3 regions of the Streptomyces sp. NPDC005393 genome follow, and region 2 is predicted to be linked to each of the others. Evidence: riboswitches for the same ligand, from Rfam matches in the RefSeq annotation. Region 2 holds a riboswitch; each other region holds the start of a gene.
The links. A riboswitch is a leader RNA that binds a small molecule or an ion and turns the genes downstream of it on or off. The one in region 2 is predicted to bind glycine.
Positions count from the first base shown of each region.

Region 1: another riboswitch for glycine. It lies ahead of gcvT (glycine cleavage system aminomethyltransferase GcvT); the one in region 2 lies ahead of gcvP (aminomethyl-transferring glycine dehydrogenase).
Region 3: another riboswitch for glycine. It lies ahead of gcvP (aminomethyl-transferring glycine dehydrogenase); the one in region 2 lies ahead of gcvP (aminomethyl-transferring glycine dehydrogenase).

Region 1 is NZ_JBEXFG010000001.1:429,049-434,224, reverse strand. It holds gene ABZS71_RS02155 (enhanced serine sensitivity protein SseB C-terminal domain-containing protein) at 6-755, opposite strand; gene ABZS71_RS02150 (enhanced serine sensitivity protein SseB) at 914-1,684, opposite strand; gene ABZS71_RS02145 (AAA family ATPase) at 2,191-2,874, opposite strand; glycine riboswitch at 3,036-3,146, shown strand; gene gcvT (glycine cleavage system aminomethyltransferase GcvT) at 3,308-4,435, shown strand; gene gcvH (glycine cleavage system protein GcvH) at 4,536-4,916, shown strand; gene glyA (serine hydroxymethyltransferase) at 4,941-5,176, shown strand, end outside.
Region 2 is NZ_JBEXFG010000055.1:8,658-13,833, reverse strand. It holds gene gcvP (aminomethyl-transferring glycine dehydrogenase) at 1-2,108, opposite strand, end outside; glycine riboswitch at 2,299-2,396, opposite strand; gene ABZS71_RS30755 (PRC-barrel domain-containing protein) at 2,523-2,843, shown strand; gene ABZS71_RS30750 (DNA polymerase IV) at 2,816-4,237, opposite strand; gene ABZS71_RS30745 (MerR family transcriptional regulator) at 4,646-5,176, opposite strand, start outside.
Region 3 is NZ_JBEXFG010000003.1:70,114-75,289, forward strand. It holds gene gcvT (glycine cleavage system aminomethyltransferase GcvT) at 1-309, opposite strand, end outside; gene gcvP (aminomethyl-transferring glycine dehydrogenase) at 341-3,193, opposite strand; glycine riboswitch at 3,345-3,440, opposite strand; glycine riboswitch at 3,772-3,868, opposite strand; gene ABZS71_RS04845 (dipeptidase) at 4,245-5,176, shown strand, end outside.

The DNA of each region.
Region 1 (5,176 bases), on a different contig from region 2:
GTGGATCAGTACGCGTGGCGCGGCGGCGGATAGCCGTAGCCGTAGGACGGCGGCGCGGCGGGGGCGGTGCCGTAGGCGTCGCGGTCGAAGAACGGGCGGGCGCCGGCCCGCATCCACATCGCGACCGGGTCGTACTCGTCCGAGAGCGCGACCGTGGAGACCGGCAGCCCGTCCGGGACCGCGGCGATCGACTGCTCCATCATCACCCGCACGGACTGCACGGCCGGCCCGCTGGTGTCGTACAGATCCAGACCGATGGCCAGGTACGGGGCGCCCAGCGCGGGCTGCACCCAGGCGCGCCGCAAGGAGCGCACCACGGCGGTGCGGTGCGCGTTCTGCCCCAACAGGGCGTAGAACTGGGGGATGTCGATGGCGGGCTCGGTCAGCTTCAGCGGTCCGGCGGGCAGCCGGTCCAGACCGCCGGCGATCCGGCGCAGGTCGAGCCAGGGGATGCCCACCCCGCCGCCGGGCGCGTGCGGGTTGAGCCACAGGCCGTAGCGGTCGCGGTAGAGCGAGGCGGCGATCCGGCGTCCGTCCACCACCTCGTGCGCACGATTCCAGCCACTCGCGGCGAGTTCCTGGGCGGAGGTCACACACGGGGCGTAACCAAGGCCGCCCACGTCCATGTTTCCGTACTGGGCGTCGGACGAGCCGGGCGCACCGTGCCACAGCAGCATCCAGACCTCGCCCTCGGCGAGGGCGTGCAGCAGCGCCTCGTAGGCGTCGTACCGGCCGGGAGCGACCTGCTGCAGCATCCGCTCCACCTGACCGGCCGCAGCCCCCCAATCCGCGCCCGCGCTCACCTGGGTCCGCCCCTCTCTCGGCCTTGCCCACACCTCACCGAGGCGCGTCGTCACGCCCCGCCTGGTCATCAAACCAGCTTACGGGCCCCCGCAGCGGGCCCTGGGGTGAGTCAGAGGTCACGGTCGTAGAACGGCCGCACGCGCTCGAGCATCCAGTCCGCGACCGGGTCCTGGGCGACGTCCAGCAGAACGAGCTGCACCGGCCACGGCAACGGCACCGAGCCGAGCGCGCGGCCCAGCGCTTCCACCGCGAAGGCCTGGCCGTCCGGGCCGGGCGCATCGAGCTCGACGCCGACGAAGAGCGCGGGCGCGTCGCCCTCGACGCTGGCCAGGGCGCGCCGGGCGGTCCGCACCCCGGTCTCCTTGGCGAACTCGATCCCGGCGGCGGCCAGGAAGTCGACCGGCTCGTCCTGCCAGTCGGGCTCGAAGAGCCGCACCCGGCCGCCGGTGGCCGATCCGTCGAGTTCCGTACGCCCGGCGCGGCACAGCCGCGCGACAGCGGGGGGCGGAAGCGGTACGCCAACCGCACCACCGGGGTTCACCGCGATGCCGAGTTTGGGCGGCAGGCCGCGGGCGAACTCGACGGCCGGGGCGATGGTGAACGGCATATGGGCGCCGACGACTTGCAGAAACTGCTGCTGGGAGCTGAACACCGGAACATACGCGGCGCCGTCGATCTCCATGGTGGGCAGATCGAGGCTCGGGCTGTCGGGGCCCCCGCCGTTCGGCAGCGGAACCCAGATATGGCTGCGGGCAAGCGTCTCGACGATGCGCGCCCCGGCCCCCGGGACCTCGACCGAGGCGGCGAGCACCTCTTCGAGCTCATTGCCCGGGAACGCGGGATAAGCGCTGTCGGGGAATCCACCGTGAGCCGATGTCATACCGGGCTGCTCCGGGAAACTCATGTTCGTCCAACCACCATCTCGTCCGGCCTTCACCAGCACCTTAACGCCCTTTGTCAGGGCTCGGTTCGCCTCCGGGGCGCTCGAGCCACTGTCGACAGTCGACCGTGCTCGGCCCCCCTTTTTTTCAGGGCTCGGTTCGCCTCCGGGGCGCTCAAGCCACTGTCGACGGTCGACCGTGCTCGGCCACTCGTTCCTCGCGGCCTCCGCGCGCTCTCCCTTTCGACAGCGGCGCGCCCCTTCGGCTCACTCGCCACGGAGCCGGGGGCACCCCACAACGATGGGAGCCCTCCCGGCCTGCGCTCGCTCTCTCCTTCGACACCGGCGCGCCCCACCGGCTCGCCCCCAGCCGGAGGTCCGACCCGAGGCTCGACACCGGCGCGCCCCAATCGGCTCGCCCCCAGCTACCGCTGGGAGGTGCCCCCACGAGGCTCCACGGCGGCGCGCCCCTTTGGCGTAGCGCCCAATTTGGCGTAGCACCCACGTCACTCGAAGGAGATACCACGCAACGCGTTCGCGGTCGACCGGTCCAGCAGCACCGCGGAGGCGCAGCCCTCGGGCGGCCGACCGGCCTCCACCCGCGAGACCAGCCGGCGCACCGCGCGCCGATGCCGTCCGAAGGCGTAGCCCGAGACGCCGCGGCCCCGTGCGGCCTGCCCCTGAAGCGCCACCGCCGGCTCCACGTCCAGCAGCACCATATGGAGCCGGCGGCCGCTGCGCCGCGCGTCCCGTGCCAGCCAGCGGCGGACCCACGCCAGCGAGCCGCAGTCGTGCACGACCACGCTCGCGCCCGAGCGCAGCGCACGGCGCAGGCCCGCGTAGTGCGCGCACCGGACCAGCGGGCGGTACAGCGCGTACGGCAGCCAGCGGGGCAGCCGGCCCTCCCATGACGCGCGGGTGTCCTGTGAGTCGACTCGTATGACGGCGGCGCCGCCGTGGTCCAGGACCGGCACCGCCCGGTTGATCAGAGTGGTCTTGCCGCTGCCCGGCAGCCCGGAGGCGACCAGCACATCCCGCGCCGGGTAGCGCAGCTCGCGCGGTCCCGCGGCGGCGCGCAGGTCGTGCACGGCGGCTCTGCGCCCCGGCCGGAGCGTGTCGGCGGCCGGCGCCTCACCCCGCCGCGCGGGCAGGGGTCCATGGGTCGTCGCATATGTTCCCTGCCCCTGCACCGTGATCGTCCTCCCAGGTCGGTCACTGCGGCTCGTACCCGAAGAGTGTCAAGAAAAGGTAATGTCCATCAAGGCGCTCGCTCGCGGTCCTGGTCACATTGCGGGGCTTCCCTTCTCGCCCATACGTGCGATGATGTGCGCGCAACTCCATACCGGCCGCTTGAATCCGCGCGGGAGAGTCCTTGGTCACCGGCAGCCGTGCCGGGCGTCCGGGGCGCCGAAGGAGCAAGTCCTCCCTTGAATCTCTCAGGCCCGAATACCGCGCGGGCGAGGCAGATCTGAAAAGCGAGCCGCTGGTGTGGCTCCACCCAAGGTGCAAGCCGAAGGCCCTCTTGTTGTGAGGGGAGTCACGGCGAACCTCTCAGGTTCCGATGACAGATGGGGAGGACCGTCCCTGTCGTCGCCGCAATCCTGATCCTGGGAGCTGTGAATCATGTCCGACGCCCCGCCCACGCCACGCCGTACCGCGCTGGACGCGACCCACCGTGCGCTCGGCGCCACCATTACCGACTTCGCCGGCTGGGACATGCCGCTGCGCTACGGCAGCGAGCGCGACGAGCACACCGCGGTGCGCACCCGCGCCGGGCTCTTCGACCTCTCCCACATGGGTGAGATCACTCTCACCGGGCCCCAGGCGGCCGAGGCCCTGGACTACGCCCTGGTCGGTCATCTCTCGGCGCTGGCCGTGGGCCGCGCCCGCTACACCATGATCTGCGACATCGAGGGCGGCATCCTCGACGACCTGATCGTCTACCGCCTCGCCGAGCAGGAGTTCCTGGTCGTGGCCAACGCCTCCAACGCCCAGGTGGTGCTGGACGCGCTGACCGAGCGCGCCACCGGCTTCGAGACGGCCGTACGGGACGACCGCGACGCCTACGCGCTGATCGCCGTCCAGGGGCCCGAGTCCCCGGGGATCCTGAAGAGCCTCACCGACGCCGATCTCGACGGCCTGAAGTACTACGCGGGGCTCCCGGGCACCGTCGCGGGCGTCTCCGCGCTGATCGCCCGCACCGGCTACACGGGCGAGGACGGCTTCGAGCTGTTCGTCGCGCCGGACGACGCCGAGCGGGTCTGGCAGGCGCTGACGGAGGTGGGGGCTCCGGTGGGTCTGGTTCCCTGCGGTCTGTCCTGCCGGGACACGCTGCGGCTGGAGGCCGGGATGCCGCTGTACGGGCATGAGCTGTCCACCGACACGACGCCCTTCGACGCGGGGCTCGGCCGGGTGGTGAAGTTCGAGAAGGCCGGTGACTTCGTCGGGCGCCAGGCGCTGGAGGCCGCGGCGCGCCAGGCGGAGAGCCGGCCGCCGCGCGCGCTGGTGGGCCTGATCGCGGCCGGCCGCCGGGTGCCGCGCGCCGGATACGCCGTCGTAGCGGCGGACGGCTCGCGGATCGGCCAGGTCACCTCGGGTGCGCCCTCCCCGACGCTGGGCAAGCCGATCGCGATGGCGTACGTCGACGCGGAGCACGCGGGGCCCGGCACCGACGGTGTGTCGGTGGACATCCGCGGTACCCAGGAGCCGTACGAGGTCGTCGCGCTCCCCTTCTACCGGCGCGGGCGCTGAGCCCCGCGGTGCCCGCGGCATCGCGGCGCCGCATTCCACCCCGTCCCACCAGTCAAGACCCGTTTCCCAAGCACTCCCCCGTATCCAGGAGAATCGGACCATGAGCAACCCCCAGCAGCTGCGCTACAGCAAGGAGCACGAGTGGCTGTCGGCCGCCGACGAGGACGGCGTGTCGACCATCGGCATCACCGAATACGCGGCCAACGCGCTCGGCGATGTCGTCTATGTCCAGCTCCCGGATGTCGGTTCCGCCGTCGCCGCCGGTGAGACCTGCGGTGAGCTGGAGTCCACGAAGTCGGTCAGCGACCTGTACGCGCCCGTCTCCGGCGAGGTCACCGAGATCAACGAGGACGTGGTGAACGACCCGGCGCTGGTGAATTCCGCCCCCTTCGAGGGCGGCTGGCTGTTCAGGGTGAGGGTGACGGACGAGCCGGAGGACCTACTCTCCGCCGACGAGTACACCACCTTCGCCGGAAACTGACCCTCCTCTTCGATCGGGACCCTGATGTCGCTTCTCAACAGCTCCCTGCACGAGCTCGACCCGGATGTCGCCGCCGCCGTCGACGCCGAACTCCACCGCCAGCAGTCCACCCTGGAGATGATCGCCTCGGAGAACTTCGCTCCGGCGGCCGTCATGGAGGCCCAGGGCTCGGTCCTCACCAACAAGTACGCCGAGGGCTACCCCGGCCGCCGGTACTACGGCGGCTGTGAGCATGTCGATGTGGTCGAGCAGATCGCCAT
Region 2 (5,176 bases):
TCGGCGAGCCCGACCAGCGCGTTGAGGTTGGCGCCGTCCACGTACACCTGGCCGCCCGCGTCGTGCACCGCCGCGCAGACCTCGGTGATGTGCTCCTCGAACACCCCGTGCGTGGAGGGGTAGGTGACCATGAGGACGGCCAGCTCGTCGCCGTACTGCTCGATCTTGGCGCGCAGATCGTCGGTGTCCACCTCGCCGTCCTCGCCGGTCTTGACCACGACGACCTTCATGCCGGCCATCACGGCGCTGGCCGCGTTGGTGCCGTGCGCGGAGGACGGGATCAGACAGACGGTGCGCCGGCTGTCCCCGTTGGCCCGGTGGTACGCCCGCACGGCCAGCAGCCCGGACAGCTCGCCCTGCGATCCGGCGTTCGGCTGGAGGGAGACCTTGTCGTAGCCGGTGACCTCGGCCAGCCGCTCCTCCAGCTCGCGGATCAGCGTCAGGTAGCCATGGGCCTGCTCGACCGGCACGAAGGGGTGCAGCGCGCCGAACTCGGGCCAGGTGACCGGCTCCATCTCGGTGGTGGCGTTGAGCTTCATGGTGCAGGAGCCGAGCGGGATCATGCCCCGGTCCAGGGCGTAGTCCCGGTCGGCCAGGCGCCGCAGATAGCGCAGCATCGCGGTCTCGGAGCGGTGCTGGTGGAAGACCGGGTGGCTCAGATACGCGTCGGTGCGCAGCAGACCCGCGGGCAGCGCCTCGCCCGCCGTGGCATCGAGCTCGTCGATACCGGGGACGCCGGGGCCGTCGCCGGCTCCGCCGTCCACGCCGAAGGCGGACCATACGGCGGCGAGCTGGGCGCGTCCGGTGGTCTCGTCACAGGCGATGCCGACGTGGTCGGCGTCGGTGAGCCGCAGGTTGACCCCGGCCTCACGGGCCGCGGCGACGACCACGGCGGCGCGGCCGGGCACCCGCGCGGTGAGGGTGTCGAAGAACGCGTCGTGCACGAGCTCGACACCGCCCGCCCGCAGCCCCTCGGCGAGGACGGCGGCGTAGCGGTGGGTGCGGCGGGCGATGGCCGCGAGCCCGTCGGGGCCGTGGTAGACCGCGTACATCCCGGCCATCACGGCCAGCAGGACCTGGGCGGTGCAGATGTTGCTGGTGGCCTTCTCCCGGCGGATGTGCTGCTCACGGGTCTGCAGCGCGAGCCGGTACGCCTTGTCGCCGTCGGCGTCCACGGAGACGCCGACGAGCCGGCCGGGCAGGTTGCGCGCGAACGACTCCCGTACGGCCATGAAGCCGGCGTGCGGGCCGCCGAAGCCCATCGGCACGCCGAACCGCTGGCTGCTGCCGACCGCGATGTCCGCGCCCAGCTCGCCGGGCGGGGTCAGCAGGGTGAGCGCGAGCAGATCGGCGGCGACGGTGACGATCGCCCCGAGCTCATGGGCCCGCTCGATGACGGGGCGCGGGTCGCGCACCGCGCCGGAGGCGCCCGGGTACTGGAGCAGCACGCCGAACACGCCGCGCTCGGCGGCCTCGTCCGGGATGCCGTCGGTCAGGTCGGCGACGACCACCTCGACACCGGCCGGCTCGGCGCGGGTCTGGATGACCGCGATGGTCTGCGGCAGACAGTCGGCGTCAACCAGGAAGACGCCCTCCTTGACCTTGCCGGCGCGCCGCGAGAGCGCCATGGCCTCGGCGGCGGCCGTGCCCTCGTCGAGCAGCGAGGAACCGGCGGTGGGCAGCCCGGTCAGGTCGGCGACGACGGTCTGGAAGTTCAGCAGGGCTTCCAGCCGGCCCTGGGAGATCTCCGGCTGATAGGGCGTGTACGCCGTGTACCAGGCGGGGTTCTCCATGACGTTGCGCAGGATCACCGGCGGGGTGAAGGTGCCGTAGTAGCCGAGGCCGATCATCGACGGCAGCACCTGATTGCGATCGGCGAGACCGCGCAGCTCGGCGAGGACCTCGGCCTCGCTGCGGGCCGGGGGCAGGCGCAGCGCCCCGGCGCTCTTTATGACGTCCGGCACGGCGGCCTCGGTCAGCTCGTCGAGCGAGCCGAAGCCGACCTGGGCGAGCATCTTGGCCTGCGCCTCACTGTCGGGACCGATATGGCGCTGCTCGAACGGAGTACAGCGCTCCAGGTCGGAGAGTGAGATGCGGTTGGCGGTCATCTGCGGGGGCCTCCTGGTCTGTAACGACCGGCGAGGGGCACCGCGGCGCGGGTGCCCGGACGGCCTCCCCCTCTGTCATCTCAACCTGAGAGCTTCACCGGTCCCCGTGCCGCGGACCGGCTTTCACCGTCGGTGAGGAGGGGTTCGGGAGCCGTACTCGCCCGTGGCCCACCCTGCTTTCCAGAGTGACCTCGCCCGCGCGGTACGTGTGCCTGAGAGATTCCGGGGAGGATTTGCTCCTTCGGCGCCTCCGACAGCGTCGGCGGAGGACTCTCCCGCACGGGGTCTGCAGCCACAGTCAGCGTACCAGCGCATCTGTCGCCGGGGCTGGTCACCGACCGCTCGAGTGGCCGTGCGCGGCGATGTGGCTTTTTGTAGGTATCACTGGAGAATTGCCACCCTGTGGGAGAGAGCGTGCAGACCGATATCGACCCGCGGACCCTGATCGGCCGCAAGGCATTCGACCGCGAGGGCGCCAAGATCGGCACCGTGGACGAGGTCTATCTCGACGACGCGACCGGCGAGCCCGAATGGGCGGCGGTACGCACCGGACTGTTCAGCCGGGACGTCTTCGTACCGCTCGAACCGAGCGAGGTCGTCGGCGACACGCTCCGGGTGCCGTACGACCGGGCACTGATCAAGGACGCGCCGGACTTCGGGGTCGGCCGCCATCTCTCTCCCGAGCAGGAGCTGCAGCTGTACCACCACTACGGGCTCGATGTGACCGGCGGCTGACCCCCGCCGACGCCTGCTTCCCGCTCCGCGGGCCGTACCAGCGGCAGCGGCTCGCCCGGCTCCAGCGCCGGGTCGTCGACGGGGAAGGTGCGCACCCGCCCCGGCTCCGACCAGGGTTCCTCGAACCGCACGGTCACCCGGCCCACCCCGCTCCCCTGCACCCAGCCCGCCCCGAACTCCGCATGCCGCACATCGGACCCCGGCAGCCAGCGCCGCGACTTCCCGGCGCCCTCAGCGGCCCCTTGCGCGCCCGCACCCGCGGGCTCGGGCATTTCGGCGCCCGAGGCCCGCTCCGCCTCCTCCAGGGCGTCGTGGGCGGCCTGCGCGGCCTGTGCGAAGAGATCCTCCTGGGTGAAGTCCGCGAGACCGCTCACGCCCACCCCCAGCAGCCGCACCCCCGCCGTGGTGTCCACGCCCTCGATCAGCCGCGCCGCGGCCTCCCGCACCACCCCCGGGTCGTCCGTGGGCCCGCGCAGGGTCTCCGACCGGGTGAGCGTCGAGAAGTCGTACCGCCGCACCTTGAGCACGACCGTGCGCCCCGAGCGGCCCGCGGCGCGCAGCCGCTGGACACAGCGGTCGGCGAGCCGCGCGACCTCCAGCTGCACCCGGGTGCGGTCGGTCAGGTCCACGTCGAAGGTGTCCTCCACGGATACGGATTTGGTGTCCCGCTCGGCGACCACGGGCCGCTCGTCCCGGCCGCTCGCCATCAGATGCAGCGACGCCCCGTGGGCCCGTCCCAGCAGCCGCACCAGCTCCGCCTCGCCCGCCTCCCGGGTCTCGGCCACGGTGTGGATCCCGGCCCGGCGCAGCGCCTCCGCCGTGGCGGGGCCGACGCCCGGAAGCGTACGCACCGGCAGGGGGTCGAGCAGCTCCCGCTCCGTCCCGGGCTCGATGATCACGAGGCCGTCGGGCTTGGCCTCCTCCGAGGCGATCTTGGCGAGCATCTTGGATCCGGCGAGCCCTACGGAGCCGGTCAGCCCGGTCGCCGCCCGGATATCGGCCCGCAGCCGCTCCCCCACGGCGCGCGCCGCCCGCGCGCTGGGCTCGGTGCCGCCCGCCTCCAGATCCACGAACGCCTCGTCCAGGCTCAGCGGCTCCACCAGCGGCGACAGGGTGTGCAGCAGGGCCATGACCACATCGCTCACCTGGCGGTAGAGGGTGAAGCGGGGGGTCAGATACGCCGCGTTCGGACACAGGCGGCGGGCCTGGGCCATCGCCATGGCCGAGTGGACCCCGAACACCCGCGCCTCGTACGAGGCCGTGGAGACGACGCCACGCGGCCCGAGACCGCCCACGATCACCGGCTTGCCGCGCAGGCTGGGCTTGGCCGCCTGCTCCGCCGCGGCGAAGAAGGCGTCCATGTCCAGATGCAGAATCGTCGGCGCGCCCCTCACATCTACCCCTTTTTTTGAGGGCTCGGTTCGCCTCCGGGGCGCTCAAGCCACTGTCGACGGTCGACCGTGCTCGACCCCTCGTTCCTCGGGGCCTCCGCGCGCTCTCCCTTACGACAGCGGCGCGCCCCTTCGGCTCGCCCCCAGCTACCGCTGGAAGGTGCCCCCAACCGGGAGCCGGGGGCACCCCAAACCGGATGGGAACCCGAAGGGCCTCCGCGCGCTCTCCCTTTCGACAGCGGCGCGCCCCTTCGGCTCGCCCCCAGCTACCGCTGGAAGGTGCCCCCAGCCGGGGGCCGGGGGCACCCCAAACCGGATGGGAACCCGAGCGGCCTCCGCGCGCCCTCCCTTACGACAGCGGCGCGACGACAGCGGCGCGCCCCAGCCGGGGCCCGTCTCGGACCCGCGCCCTCAGCCCGCCTTGTTGCGCCGGGCCGCGAGCTCGTCGGCGGGGTTGTGCCCGACGAGCGTCTCGCCAGTGTCCACCCGCTCGCCGTGCAGCTGGGACAGCGCGCTCTCGACATCCCGCCAGACGACGCCGACGGCGATCCCGAAGACGCCCTGGCCGCCCTGGAGGAGGTCGACGACCTCGTCGGGCGAGGTGCATTCGTAGACGGTCGCGCCGTCGCTCATCAGCGTCATCTGGGCGAGGTCGTCGAGACCGCGGGTCCGCAGATGCTGGACGGCCGCCCGGATGTTCTGCAGGGACACGCCGGTGTCCAGCAGCCGCTTCACGATCTTCAGGACGACGACGTCCCGGAAGCTGTAGAGCCGCTGGCTGCCCGAGCCGTACGCGGGCCGCACGCTCGGCTCCACCAGCCCCGTACGGGCCCAGTAGTCCAACTGGCGGTAGGTGATGCCCGCGGCCGCGCATGCGGTGGGGCCGCGGTAACCGACCCGCTCCCTCCCCCCCGCGGCGGGCTCACGCGGCGGCGCGGCCTG
Region 3 (5,176 bases), on a different contig from region 2:
CAGGCGGTAGACGACGAGGTCGTCGAGCACTCCGCCGGTCTCGTGGACCAGCATGGAATAGCGCGCGCGGCCGACGGCGATCTTCGACGGCTCCCCGACCAGGGCGTGGTCGAGGGCCCGGCCCACCTCGGGACCGGACAGTTCGATCTCACCCATGTGGGTGAGGTCGAAGACTCCGGCGGCGGTCCGTACGGCGTGATGCTCGGCCAGCTCGGAGGTGTAGCGCAGTGGCATGGCCCAGCCGGCGAAGTCGGTGAACGACGCACCGAGTTCCACGTGGATGTCGTGCAGGGGTGTCTTCCTCGACATGGTGGTCCCTCTCGGACAGTGACCGGTCGGGTCAGGACTCGAACGACTCGGGAGGCGGGCAAGCGCAGACCAGGTTCCGGTCGCCGTGCGCCTGGTCAATCCGGCCAACCGGCGGCCAGTACTTGTCCGGCGTGACGCCCGCCGGGAAGGCGGCCCGCTCGCGGGAGTAGGCTCGGGTCCACTCGCCGGCGATCGCGGCGGCGGTGTGCGGTGCCCGTCGCAGCGGGCTCTCCTCGAGGGTCCAGACGGCCTTGGCCACCAGGTCGATCTCCGCGCGGATCGCGATCATGGCCTCGCAGAAGCGGTCCAGCTCCTGCAGGCTCTCGCTCTCCGTCGGCTCGACCATCAGCGTCCCGGCGACCGGGAAGCTCATCGTCGGTGCGTGGAAGCCGTAGTCGATGAGCCGCTTGGCGATGTCGTCGACCGTCACACCCGTGGCGGCGGTGATCGGGCGTACGTCGAGGATGGACTCGTGCGCGACGAGGTCGTCCTCCCCGGCGTACAGGACCGGGAAGTGCGGCGCGAGCCGACGGGCGACGTAGTTGGCGCTCAGCACGGCAGTTTGGGTCGCCTCGGTCAGCCCCTCGGCGCCCATCATCCGGATGTAGGCCCACGGGATCGGCAGGATGCCGGCGCTGCCGAACGGTGCGGCGCTCACCGCCCCGATCCCGTCGCGGCGCTCCGTGTCGGGGTGCAGCGGGTGGGTGGGCAGGTACGGCGCGAGGTGCGCGCGCACGGCGACCGGGCCGACGCCCGGCCCGCCGCCGCCGTGCGGGATGCAGAACGTCTTGTGGAGGTTGAGGTGTGACACGTCGCCGCCGAATTCACCGGGCTTGGCGACCCCGAGCAGCGCGTTGAGGTTGGCGCCGTCGACGTACACCTGTCCGCCGTACTCGTGCACCAGCTCGCACAGCCGGGTGATGCTCTCCTCGTAGACGCCGTGCGTCGAGGGGTAGGTCACCATGATCGCGGCCAGGTCGTCGGCGTGCTTCGCGCACTTGGCCTCGAGGTCGTCGAGGTCGACCGTGCCGTCGGGCCGTGACGCCACCACGGCGACGCGCATGCCGGCCAGGGCGGCCGAGGCGGCGTTGGTGCCGTGCGCGCTTGCCGGGATCAGGCATACGTCGCGTCCGGCCTGGCCGTTGCTCCGGTGGTAGGCGCGGATCGCCAGCAGGCCCGCGAGCTCGCCCTGCGATCCGGCGTTGGGCTGGATGGAGACCTTGGCGTAGCCGGTGACCTCGGCCAGCCAGGTCTCGAGCTGCTCCGTCAGGGCCATGTACCCGGCCGCGTCCGTGATGGCCGCGAACGGGTGCAGGTCGGCGAACCCGGGCCAGCTGACCGGCTCCATCTCTGTGGTCGCGTTGAGCTTCATCGTGCAGGACCCGAGCGGGATCATGCCGCGGTCCAGCGCGAAGTCCCGGTCGGCGAGCTTGCGCAGGTAGCGCAGCATCGAGGTCTCGGAGCGGTGCTGGTGGAAGACCGGGTGGGTGAGGAAGGGGGAGGTGCGGCGCAGCCCCGACGGCAGCGCCGCCGGGGCGCCGGCCGCCAGCCCGTCCAGGCCGTCGCCGGCCCAGCCGAAGGCGTCGAGTACGAGGCGGACGTGGTCCTCCGTGGTGGCCTCGGAGCAGGAGACGCCGACGTGGTCGCCGTCCACCAGCCGCACCCGCAGGCCCTTGTCGTGCGCGGCCGCGACGACCTCCTCGGCACGGCCGGGGACCCGCACCAGCAGGGTGTCGAAGAACTCGCGGTGCACCACCGTGATCCCGCTCGCCCGCAGGCCCGCGGCGATGAGCGTGGCGTACCGGTGCGTCCGCCGGGCGATCTCGGTCAGACCGTCGGGGCCGTGGTAGACGGCGTACATCGACGCGACCACGGCGAGCAGCACCTGCGCCGTGCAGATGTTGGAGGTCGCCTTGTCGCGCCGGATGTGCTGCTCGCGGGTCTGCAGGGCGAGGCGGTACGCCGGCCGGCCGGCGTCGTCCACGGACACGCCCACGAGCCTGCCGGGCAGGTGACGTTCGAGCCCTGCGCGGACCGCGATGTAGCCGGCGTGCGGCCCGCCGTAGAACAGGGGGACACCGAACCGCTGGGACGATCCCACGACGATGTCGGCGCCGTACTCCCCCGGTGGCACGAGCAGGGTGAGCGCCAGCAGGTCGGCGGTCACGGTGACCAGCGCCCCGCGTGCCCGTGCCGCAGCGGTCACCTCGCGCAGGTCGCGGATCGCGCCCGAGCACCCGGGGTAGGACAGCACCATCCCGAAGAAGTCGTCCTCAGGCAGCGGCTTGGCGAGGTCGATCTCGATGATCTCGATGCCGACCGCGGCTGCACGCGTGCGCAGGACGTCGAGGGTCTGCGGCAGGGTGTCGCGGTCGACCAGGACGCGGGGGGAGCTCTTCTTGCCTGCGACGCGGCGCATGACCGTGACGGCCTCGGCGACCGCCGTACCCTCGTCCAGCAGCGATGCGTTGGCAGTCGGCAGCCCGGTGAGGTCGCCGACCATGGTCTGGAAATTGATCAGCGCCTCGAGTCGGCCCTGGCTGATCTCCGGCTGGTACGGCGTGTAGGCGGTGTACCACGCCGGGTCTTCCAGCACGTTGCGCCGGATCACTGCGGGCGTGGTGGTCGCGTGGTAGCCGAGGCCGATCATCGGGACGGCCGCAGTGTTCCTGCTCGCGATCTCCTGCAGCTCGGCGCGCACCTCGGCCTCGGTGGCGGCGGGGGGCAGGTTCAGGTCGGAGGTGCTCCGGATGCCGCTCGGAACGGCGGCGTCAATGAGCGCGGCCAGCGTCGGGTAGCCGACTTCGGCCAGCATCTTGGCGCGGTCGGCATCGCTGACGCCGATGTGACGGGTGGCGAACGCGCCGGACGCGGATGAGGTCATGGCGGGAGGCTCCCTGTTGGAGGCACCGCGGACGCGGCACCGTGGACGGGTGACCTCCCCGCTCTGTCATCGGTACCTGAGAGCTTCACCACCGGATCCGGCGGTTTGCACCGTGGGCGCAGGACGTGACGTCCTGTCTTTCCAGAGGAGCCTCGCCGAAGCGGTAGTTGGGCCTGAGAGATTCTGGGGAGAGTTGCTCCTTCGGCGCCTCGCCAAGGGTGGGCGAGGACTCTCCCGCCTCGGTTCGAACAGCTCGATGTTCAGTTGTCGGGCCTGGCCGAAAGGTCAGGTGGGCGTGATCAGGTCGAACACCACGGTGGCGGCAGCGACGCAGGTGATCTCGACGCAGTCATGGGCCGGGGCGGCGAGGTGTTCCGGGCTCCGAGAGACCATGCGCGAAGGTTGAACGTAGACGGGGTACAGCGAACCATGGAGACCTCCTCGAGTGTCGAGCACAGGCAGGAGCCCGTGCGGCCGAGTGAGCCTCCCCCTCTGTCATTGGCCTGAGAGCTTCGCCGCGGGAATCCGCGGCTTGCACCGTGGGCGAGGCGCGTGAGCGCCTGCTTTCCAGAGTTCGCCTCCTCTGCGCGGTAACGAGGCCTGAGAGTTTCCGGGGAGGATTTGCTCCTTCGGCGCCACGCCAACACAGAACGTGGACTCTCCCGCACAGAATCTTCAGCTCGGAGTCTTTGTTGTCCGATCCTTCGGACGGCAACTTACGGGCACCCCATGCGGCCGTCAAGTGCCCCGCGACGTAGCTGATGGCCGTCCGGTCGATAGCCCGACACTGCGGTGCAGACTGCATGGTTCTGCGTAATGATTTGTAGGAGTCCACGGAGATGTGCTGGGAGTGGCGGCCTATTTTCTGGATACGCGTTTTCTTTCCGGGAACAGCGTCCGCCGTCGGGGCACGGCTGTCGTGCACGCCGCCCCAATGCCGGCGGGCCCCCGATCACCAGGCCGTCCCCAAGGGCGGCCCAAAGACGCGCCGAGCTCCGGGTGATTGCGGCCGTGACCCGCGTAACCCTGTAGCACCTACGAGGAGATATCGATGACCTCCCCGCCCGCGACCGCGCTGGCCGAGACCATCGCGTCGCTCATGCCGCGCGCCAAGACTGAGCTCGCCGAACTGGTTGCATTCCAGTCCGTGGCCGACCCCGCCCAGTTCCCGAAGAGTGAGTGCGAGGCCGCCGCGAATTGGGTCGCCGACCTGCTCCGCGCGGAGGGGTTCAGGGACGTCGCACTGTTGGACACCCCGGACGGTACGCGTTCCGTATACGGATATCTTCCCGGCCCTGCGGATGCCCGGACCGTGCTGCTTTACGCCCACTACGATGTGCAGCCACCACTTGATGAATCCGCCTGGCTCTCGCCCCCGTTCGAGCTTGCCGAGCGCGACGGGCGCTGGTACGGGCGTGGTGCGGCCGACTGCAAGGGCGGCCTGATCATGCACATTCTCGCGCTGCGTGCGCTCAAGGCCAATGGCGGGATACCGGTCGGCGTCAAGGTTGTCGTAGAAGGTTCGGAGGAGCAGGGCACCGGAGGCCTGCAGCAGTACGCCGAGCAGCACCCGGAACTGCTTTCGGCCGACGCGATCGTCATCGGTGACGCCGGCAACTTCCGTGCCGGGCTGCCGACAGTCACCGCGACTCTGCGCGGCATGGCGTTGATGCGCGTGGAGGTGAACACTCTTGAGGGCAATCTCCACTCAGGCCAATTCGGTGGAGCCGCGCCCGACGCGCTCGCCGCGCTGATCCGCGTCCTCGACTCGCTGCGGGACGAGGACGGCTCGACGACCGTGGATGGACTGGCCGCGGACGGAACATGGGAGGGACTGCAGTACCAGGAGGAGGACTTCCGGCGGGACGCCGGGGTTCTCACAGGGGTGGCACTGACGGGTAGCGGAACGATCGCGGACCGTCTGTGGGCGCGGCCGTCCGTCACTGTGCTCGGCATCGACTGCCCGTCGGCGACCGGCGCCAC